Regions from separate parts of the Chitinophaga sp. 9-1-y genome, predicted to be linked through region 2. Evidence: riboswitches for the same ligand, from Rfam matches in the RefSeq annotation. Region 2 holds a riboswitch; the other holds the start of a gene.
The links. Region 2 has a riboswitch for cobalamin ahead of AC5ZC7_RS05280 (TonB-dependent receptor). Riboswitches for the same ligand answer to the same signal wherever they lie in the genome.
Positions count from the first base shown of each region.

Region 1 (4,148 bases), 210 kb from region 2:
CCGGAAAGAATGCCCAACAAAGAAGCAAATCCGCTTTCGCAGAAAATAAAAGCACAATTTATTCAAGCTGTAAGAAACCATTAACCATGAAAATTATTAATCCGGCTACAGGAGCAACCATTAAAATCCTGCGTGACGACTCCTCCAACGTGCTGATGGATAAGTACATGTTTCTACGGGTAGGGCAAGTGCATTGGGCTGCTGTGCCTTTGACCGAACGCATAAAAATTATTGACAAGTTCAATGGACTGCTGGAAAAAAACATCGAAAAACTAGCCGCCATCCTCACGTCTGAAACAGGCAAGCCCCTGCAACAATCACGCAATGAAATCAATGGCGCCAGAACCCGCATACAGTGGATGCTGGACAACGTGGAAAAATACCTGGCAGACGAATGGGTAACGAACACGGATACACTAAAAGAAAAAGTAACGTACGAACCACTCGGCGTTATCTGTAATATTTCTGCCTGGAACTACCCCTACCTGGTAGGTGTTAACGTTTTTATCCCCGCCTTACTGGCTGGCAACGGGGTGCTCTACAAACCTTCTGAATACGCTACCCTCACGGCTTTGCAAATTGACAACCTCCTGAAAAGAGCAGGTGTAGAGGAAAACGCTTTTAAAGTAGGCATCGGTGGTAAATATGCCGGCGAGGAACTGCTGACCATGCGATTTGACGGCTACTTCTTCACCGGCTCCTACAAAACCGGCAAATACATCTACGAAAAAGTAGCACCTAAAATGGTGCCTTGCCAGATGGAGCTGGGTGGCAAAGATCCACTCTATGTAACAGACGATATCACCGACATTGCCGCAGTAGCCGCAGCTACCGCCGATGGCGCCTTCTACAACAACGGACAAAGCTGCTGCGCGGTAGAACGGATATACGTACACGAAAAAGTGTACGACGAATATGTAACCGAATTTGTAAAAGCAGTGCGCTCGTGGAAACTGGGCCTTCCCACCGACGAAGGCGTTTACTTTGGCGCCGTAACCCGGCCCGAACAACTGGAAGTGCTGGAAGCACAGGTAAAAGATGCCCTTACCAGGGGTGCTACCTTACTACTGGGCGGCAAGCGCATTGAGCATGATGGCAATTTCTTTGAGCCGACTATCCTCACGCACGTGCACAATAAGATGAAAGTGATGCAGGACGAAAGCTTTGGCCCCATTATCGGTATCATGAAAGTGCAAACAGATACAGAAGCTGTGGAACTCATGAATGAAACAGACTATGGACTTACCGCATCTGTATATTCCAACAGCCAGGAAAGAGCGGAAAATGTGCTGTCGCAGGTGAACAGCGGTACCGGCTATTGGAACTGCTGCGACCGCGTTACCGCCGGATTACCATGGGCGGGCAGGAAACATTCTGGTTTTGGCGCAACGCTATCGCATCAGGGACTGCGTGCTTTTACGAGAACAAAATCCTGGCAAATGAAGCAATAGCAGAAAGCAAAAAGCAGAAAGCAAAAGTGCTAAAGCACCTGTAAACAAAGCTATAATAGCGAATGATTAAAGCGAATATTATTTACGCTTAGATCATTCGCTATTATAGCTTTGTTTACAGGTGCTTTAGCACTTTTGCTTTCTGCCTTTTGCTTTCTGCTCCAATTCACGTACGTTTGCATCCACAATTGGTTCCCGCCGTAGGCGGGATTAAAAGGGAATCCGGTGAAATACCGGAGCTATCCCCGTAGCTGTGATCCTGCATTCATTTTCGAATGAATCGTTTTTTCCGGATACTCCATACCACTGTCTGCCTGCCGGCAGATGGGAAGGTTACCGGAAAAGCAGGAGAGCCAGAAGACCTGCCAGATGTGAGCAATCATTCAGCGCTTTCGGGTGAAAGGCCAGGGATGTAAGCCTAACGGCATATATTCTATTGTGTAAATTATTATTTACCCCAGGGCGCCTTATGCAGATGTACTAACATCGGCCTTTTTGATTTGTTGTTTTTTTTCCGGACTAATCATCCGGACAGGGAAAGGTATGTCATCAATCCAAACAATTATTATATGAAAAAACAGTTATTGTCCTCCTTATTTGTAGCGTTTGTCCTCTTAATGGCATCCTGTAAGAAAGAAGATGCACTCACCCCATCACCGTTACAAAAGCTGGATCTCAATGCTAAAACCGGCGTTACCGCTTCATTGATCACCGGTAAATATGCCAATGGTTTCTTTATTGCCAACGAAGGCTGGTTTGGGCATGGTACCGGCGACCTGCATTTTTATTCCTATAGCGGCGATAGCCTGGTGCAGAATGTGTATCAGCTGGAAAACCCCACCGGCGCATTAGGTGGTGCCTCCAACACCTTACAATTTGCGACCTTCTTCAACAACAAATTATACATCGTAGTGAAAGCGGGTGGTCCGTTGGTAGTGACCGATGGCGGCAGCATGGTAGAAACAGGTCGTATTACTACCCTGCCTGGCAACGACGGACATGCCTTCCTGGGCGTAGACAGTACCCGTGGCTTATTAAGCGCCAGCGACGGCGTATACCCGGTTACGTTACCATCCCTGGCAGTAGGCACTAAAGTAAGCGGCGTATCCGGCTATACCGGCGATATGTTGAAAACAACCAACTACATCTTCGTATTATCTCAAACAGATGGTATTGTAGCACTGAACCGCAGTACTTATGCAGTAGTAAAAAAATTCGGCGCAGCCAACCTCGCCTTTGCAGCTGGTAAAGATGGTGCGGTATATGCTACTACTGCTGACTCCCTGGTTCGTATTGATCCATCAACCCTGACCCGTACGGCCATAAAGCTGGGCTTCACGGTGCCTTCTCCATGGGGCGCATGGCGTCATGCCGGCATCAGTGCTTCTACACAGGATAGCGCTATTTACATTGTACGTAACAATAACTTTGCCGGTGGTACACAATTATATCGTTATGTAATTGGCAACGCTGCTTCTTTAACTACGCCATTTATTACCCTGCCTACCGGTCAGTATTTCTATGGCGCCGGTGCTGCGTATAACAAAGAAAAAAATGAACTGGTGGTGACTACCCTCAATGGATCTATGACCGGTAATATCAACCGCGTATTGATTTACGACGCTACCACTACTACCCTGAAAAAAACATTGACTTACAACGGCTGGTATTTCCCTGCTATGCCGGTGTTTCATGAATAAATCACAGGAGATACCAATAGAAAAGGCTGACGGAATCGTCAGCCTTTTCCATTATTGTTCAACACTTACTGTTTCCAGCAGGGAATAATGTACATCCGGGAGCGACTGCAATTTCTTAGCTGCCCATTCCGGCGTAATATCACGCTGCGGACTGGCCAGTAGCTCATATCCTACCATGAATTTCTTCACAGATGCAGAGCGTAGTAATGGTGGATAGAAATGCATATGCCAATGCCATTCCGGATGATCGCCGCTATTCACGGGCGCCTGGTGCATACCGGCGGAATATGGGAAAGATGTTTCAAAAAGATTATCATATTTGGTGGCCAGTATTTTCAATATCGCCGCCAATGCCTGCTTCTCTTCCCCGTTAAAATGCGTCATATCGGGTACATGCCGCTTGCTGACAATCATGGTTTCAAAAGGCCATACTGCCCAGAAAGGCACCAGCGCCACAAAATGCTCATTTTCTACCACCACGCGTTCCTGCTTTTCCAACTCCTGGGCGATATAGCTTTGGAGTAAACTTTTACCGGTAGTATCGTAATATTTTTTCTGGTGAGATGTTTCTTTAATCAGTTCTGCCGGTAAATCGCTTGTTGCCCAGATCTGGCTGTGTGGATGCGGGTTACTGCACCCCATGATCTCGCCTTTGTTTTCAAAAATCTGGACATACTTAATCGCTGGATCAGCAGACAGCTGGCGAAATTCTGTTTCCCACAATTCAATCACTTTGCGGATATCAGCTACTTCCATCAAAGGCAGGGTAAGGTCATGCCTGGGAGAGAAACAGATAACGCGGCAAACACCTTTCACGCCACGTGCATGCAATAACTGGTCAACCTGCTCCGCCCCGGCAGGGGTGTCTGGCATCAGGGCGCCAAAATCATTGGTAAAGGCAAAGGGTGCGGTATAGTCAGGATTCAGGTCGCCTCCCATCCGGCTGTTGCCCGGACATAAATAACAGGTGGCATCGTAGGCAGGCAGGGGTTCCTTA
Region 1 covers NZ_CM197955.1:1,102,533-1,106,680, reverse strand. The annotation lists gene AC5ZC7_RS04390 (gamma-glutamyl-gamma-aminobutyrate hydrolase family protein) at 1-84, shown strand, start outside; gene AC5ZC7_RS04385 (aldehyde dehydrogenase family protein) at 87-1,451, shown strand; cobalamin riboswitch at 1,624-1,835, shown strand; gene AC5ZC7_RS04380 (DUF5074 domain-containing protein) at 2,021-3,151, shown strand; gene AC5ZC7_RS04375 (UDP-glucose--hexose-1-phosphate uridylyltransferase) at 3,203-4,148, opposite strand, start outside.
Region 1: another riboswitch for cobalamin. It lies ahead of AC5ZC7_RS04380 (DUF5074 domain-containing protein); the one in region 2 lies ahead of AC5ZC7_RS05280 (TonB-dependent receptor).

Region 2 (4,148 bases):
GTAACGTATAAGTCGCCATCACTATCGGCTTTCAGGCGGTCGAGGTTGATGGCCACATCAATTTTTTTCGTTTCGGTGAAGGTGAGTAAATCAATCACGGAAACGGTGCGGTCATAGTTAGGTACGCGATAGCCGCCGGAATTGGCTACATATAACTTGTTACCTACTACGGCCATTTCTTCTGGTTGATACCCTACAATTACTTTCCGGGTAATTTGCAGGGTGCTGGTATCTATTTCTGCCACAAAGCCAATGGGCGCGTCGCCATCTATTTTTACAGGACCCGCGTAAGAACTCACATAGGCTTTACCGTTAGCAAACGTGATATAGCGGCAGTTCAGGATATTAATTTGTCCGAGGCGTTTGGTGTCTGCTACGTTCATCACTTCTACCTTGTTGGACACATTGATCACGGCGTATAGTTTGCTGCCATAGATTTGTATATCGTTGCCCACATCTCCCAATTCCTTTACTACAGTGGGGTTTTTTGCCGCGTAAATATTTTTTGTATAAACGCCGTTGGTATAATCGAAGTAGTCGAGGGACGCTTTGTTGCTGCCCATATTGCCTTCGTTCAGCAGGTACATACCTACATAAGGTGCATTAGGTTCAGCAGGTGTTACCGGGGTGAGCGCCGGTGGTACAATGGTTTTTTCTTTCCTGCAGCTCGTGGCCATGCTGATCATGGCGGCTGCGAGTAATATATGTTTTATTGGTTTCATCATGACGAATCAGATTAAATGTTGACCGCTACAATGAAGCGGTAGTTTCTACCCGGCATAGGGTAGCTTTGTACCACTTCATAAAACTGGTTAGCCAGGTTATTTACCTGTGCAGTAACGTGAACGTGTATACGTTTATAGCTGAATTGTTTGCCAAAGGAAATATCGCTGGTATACCAGGCGGGTACGTAGTTTTCTGTTGCATTATCTTTGCCGTTATATCTTTCGCCGGTATAAATAAAGCTATAGTTAGCTTCCCAGGATTTATAATCGGCCCCCAGCAGCAAGGTGCCGCTATGGCGGGGAATGTAAATAATTTGTTGGCCGTAGTAACCATCTTTTGGATTCGTATAATCCAATGCCTGTTGGAAAGTATAGGTGCCTTTGGTATTCAATTGCAGCTGTTGTTTAATTAACCAGCTGCCGCTGATTTTAGCGTCGAGGCCCGTGATTTTTACTTTGCCCAGGTTCATCATTGTCCATACAAACTGGTTTTGTCCGGGTACGGCTACAATTTTATCCGTGACTTCGTTGTAATAGCCATCTACTTCTACGCCGGCGAGCAACAACCATTTATTGGTGAATGTTTTGTTCCAGGTGATGCCGGCGTCGTATTGTGTGGCAAACTCTGGTTTTAACAGGTGGTTGCCGATTTCGGTATAATAGAGGTCATTGAAAGTAGGCATGCGGAAAATGCGTTTGTAAAACCCACGCACTTTCAGGTCGGGTGTGGGTAAGGGCTGCCAGGAAAGAAATACCGCCGGGGTGAATTTTTGCTGATAAGGTGCTGCGGTGTTGACTTTTACCGTTTCATTCACCAGTGTTGCCAGCAGGCTGGCCTGTGCGCTAAACCGTTTGAAATTTACGGCAGATGCAGCGGCAACCAGGGTAGTATACCGGACCGGATAGCTGAAGCTGTCCAGGCTGGCGTTTAGTTTATTCCATTGAAAATCGCCGGAAAGGGAGAGGGTCCACCAGTTGGTGAGTGCATACTGCTGGGCCACGGAGAAATACATTTCGTATTGGTAGTAATGATTATTGGCCGGGAACTGAGCGGTATCCTGTGTTTTGTAATGCGTATAGTCGTAGGCGTATTTGCCATTGAGCAGTATGCTGTAACGGGGTGTAATTTCTTTGCGGAAGGAAGATTGCGCGAAGAAGCTCTGGTCCCGGAGCCGGTCTATGTGACCAAATACGTTATTGACAATAAAGCCGGGTAGCCCCCTGTTGGATTGATAGTAATATACTTTCGTGTTCCATTCGCCGCCTTTGACAGTACCATTGAGACCACCTTCTATTCTTACGGCGTTGATGTCGCTGTTTCTGCGGTAGTCGCTGGTATCATAGGCCAGGTGTTTGAGTGAGTCGTATGTTTTGTAGGTGTATTTATACCGGCCGGTGGCGTTGATCCATTCTGTGCTAAACGAAGCGGAGGTGTGCTCACTGATTTTTTGCTGCCAGAGCAGGGAGGGATTGAAGAGGCCGAAGGAGCCTGTTTTTATCGTTGTTCTTACATGCGTTTTTTCACCGGGGGCAAATTTGGGTTTGAGAGATGTCAGGTAAATGGAGCCTGCGGAGCCAAAGTCTTTGGCTGGTTGGAAGATGTTACTTTTTTGTCCGTTATACAGGGCAATTTCTTCCAGGTTGTCCAGTGAAAATTTACCCAGGTCTACCTGTCCGTTTTGTGCGTTGCCGAGCTCTATGCCGTCGTAGAATACGCCGGTGTGGTTGGAACCCATGCTGCGGATATCCACTGTTTTGAGGCCGCCGATGCCGCCATAGTCTTTGATTTGTACGCCGGAAAAAAAGCGGATAGCATCGGCCACAGAATGTGTGCCCAGCCTGCTGAGTTCTTTTTCCTGCATCTTTTGCCCCGGGCTTATTTCTTTGCCTGACCGGGTTGCGGTAACGGATACCTCTTTGAGATGTTGGGTGGTAGTGGTATCTGCCTGTTGTGCTTTAATGAAAGTGAATGGCCAGATGATAATTAGTATCACGCATAAACATCCCCTTATCAATGAACCCGTTTGTTCAGTGAATTGCATAATTTTTTTGTCTGTTAATATTCCATCAACAGCCTTCGACAGGAGAAAAAATAATTAGGAAAGCGGCAATGTACAGGTGTACTCTGTAGCTTGCTAGTATCCCTAAGCTTCATTCCACGAAAGCTCAAAAATGAGTGGTATGGCAGGTATTCTGACTTATCTCTGCTTCGGGCGACCTTCCCATTGAATGATCAACAGTGGTCATGAGTGATGTGCCTTTGCATTGTAGGAGACTTACAGCAGCGGGACTGTCCGGGATTTACACCTGGTTCCCTTTTAATTATTCACGGCCGGAGTGGACATGAATAAACCATAACGGGGCAAAAGTAGGCTATTATTCTGTTGATACAAAACAGAAAAGTAAACGGGGGAAATGGTTGGTCTTTGCAGGCAATGTTATTTAGCTGCGCTTTCTGCGCCACAATCATCCATTCGTCTGGTGTCTATGATGTACTGGATTTTCCATTTACCATCTAGTTGTACCAGTTGGAAGGAGTTGGCGCCGCAATGGTGAAATTGTTGTTTGAAGTAGAAGCGATAAGGAGTCCACACGGATGCCAGGGTACCATCAATGGAGATGTTGCCGAACTCGATACGTTCATCCGCTGCATTGGCAGGCAGTTTCCCGATGATGGCCGCAAATTCGTCCACGCTGGTGGTTTGTATGTCTTTGCTTTTGGTGGTGACGGACTGGAGCCGGGCATCCGGGGCGAAGCAGGCTTTGAGGGCAACGCTGTCGGCATTGCGCATGGCGGTAAACAGTTGAGTAACCGCTGCTTTCACAGCATCTGTTGGTGTTTGTGCAGATACGGTGAGGGCGGGGGTAATCAATAGGGCGAAGAGGTAAAACAGACGATGCATTTTTTTTATACTAAGATAACGAATTTGTACTGCGGATACATGGCAGTACAAATTCATTAATGATCCATTACCACAACAGGTGCTGCTGCTTTTTGCCTGGAGGAGGCCATCAGTAGGAGGGGGAGTGCTGCCAGGAATATGAGGCCTACCAGCAGGAAGGTGTCGCTGAAGCTGAGCAGGGTACTTTGGCGGGTCACGGTATAGTCCAGCAGTTTGAGTGCTTTGCCGTGGGCGTCTGTAACGGTGGCGCCTTTGTTCAGAAAGAAATGGGTGTATCCGTTGATACGGGCAATGACGGCGGGGTTGTCTGTATGCAGGTTACTCACGAGGTCGGAGCGATGTTGGGCGTTGCGGTTGGCAAGATAAGTATTGACCATGGCGATGCCGAAGGAACCACCGAGTTGTCGCATCATGTTATTGAGTGCCGCGCCTTGTGGGATGTCTGTTAGTGGTAGTGAGGATACGGCCAGGGTAGTGAGGGGGACGGTGACGAGGGCAAGTCCTACGCCGCGCCAGATCA
Region 2 covers NZ_CM197955.1:1,316,240-1,320,387, forward strand. The annotation lists gene AC5ZC7_RS05275 (YncE family protein) at 1-725, opposite strand, end outside; gene AC5ZC7_RS05280 (TonB-dependent receptor) at 737-2,719, opposite strand; cobalamin riboswitch at 2,892-3,097, opposite strand; gene AC5ZC7_RS05285 (nuclear transport factor 2 family protein) at 3,164-3,628, opposite strand; gene AC5ZC7_RS05290 (DHA2 family efflux MFS transporter permease subunit) at 3,685-4,148, opposite strand, start outside.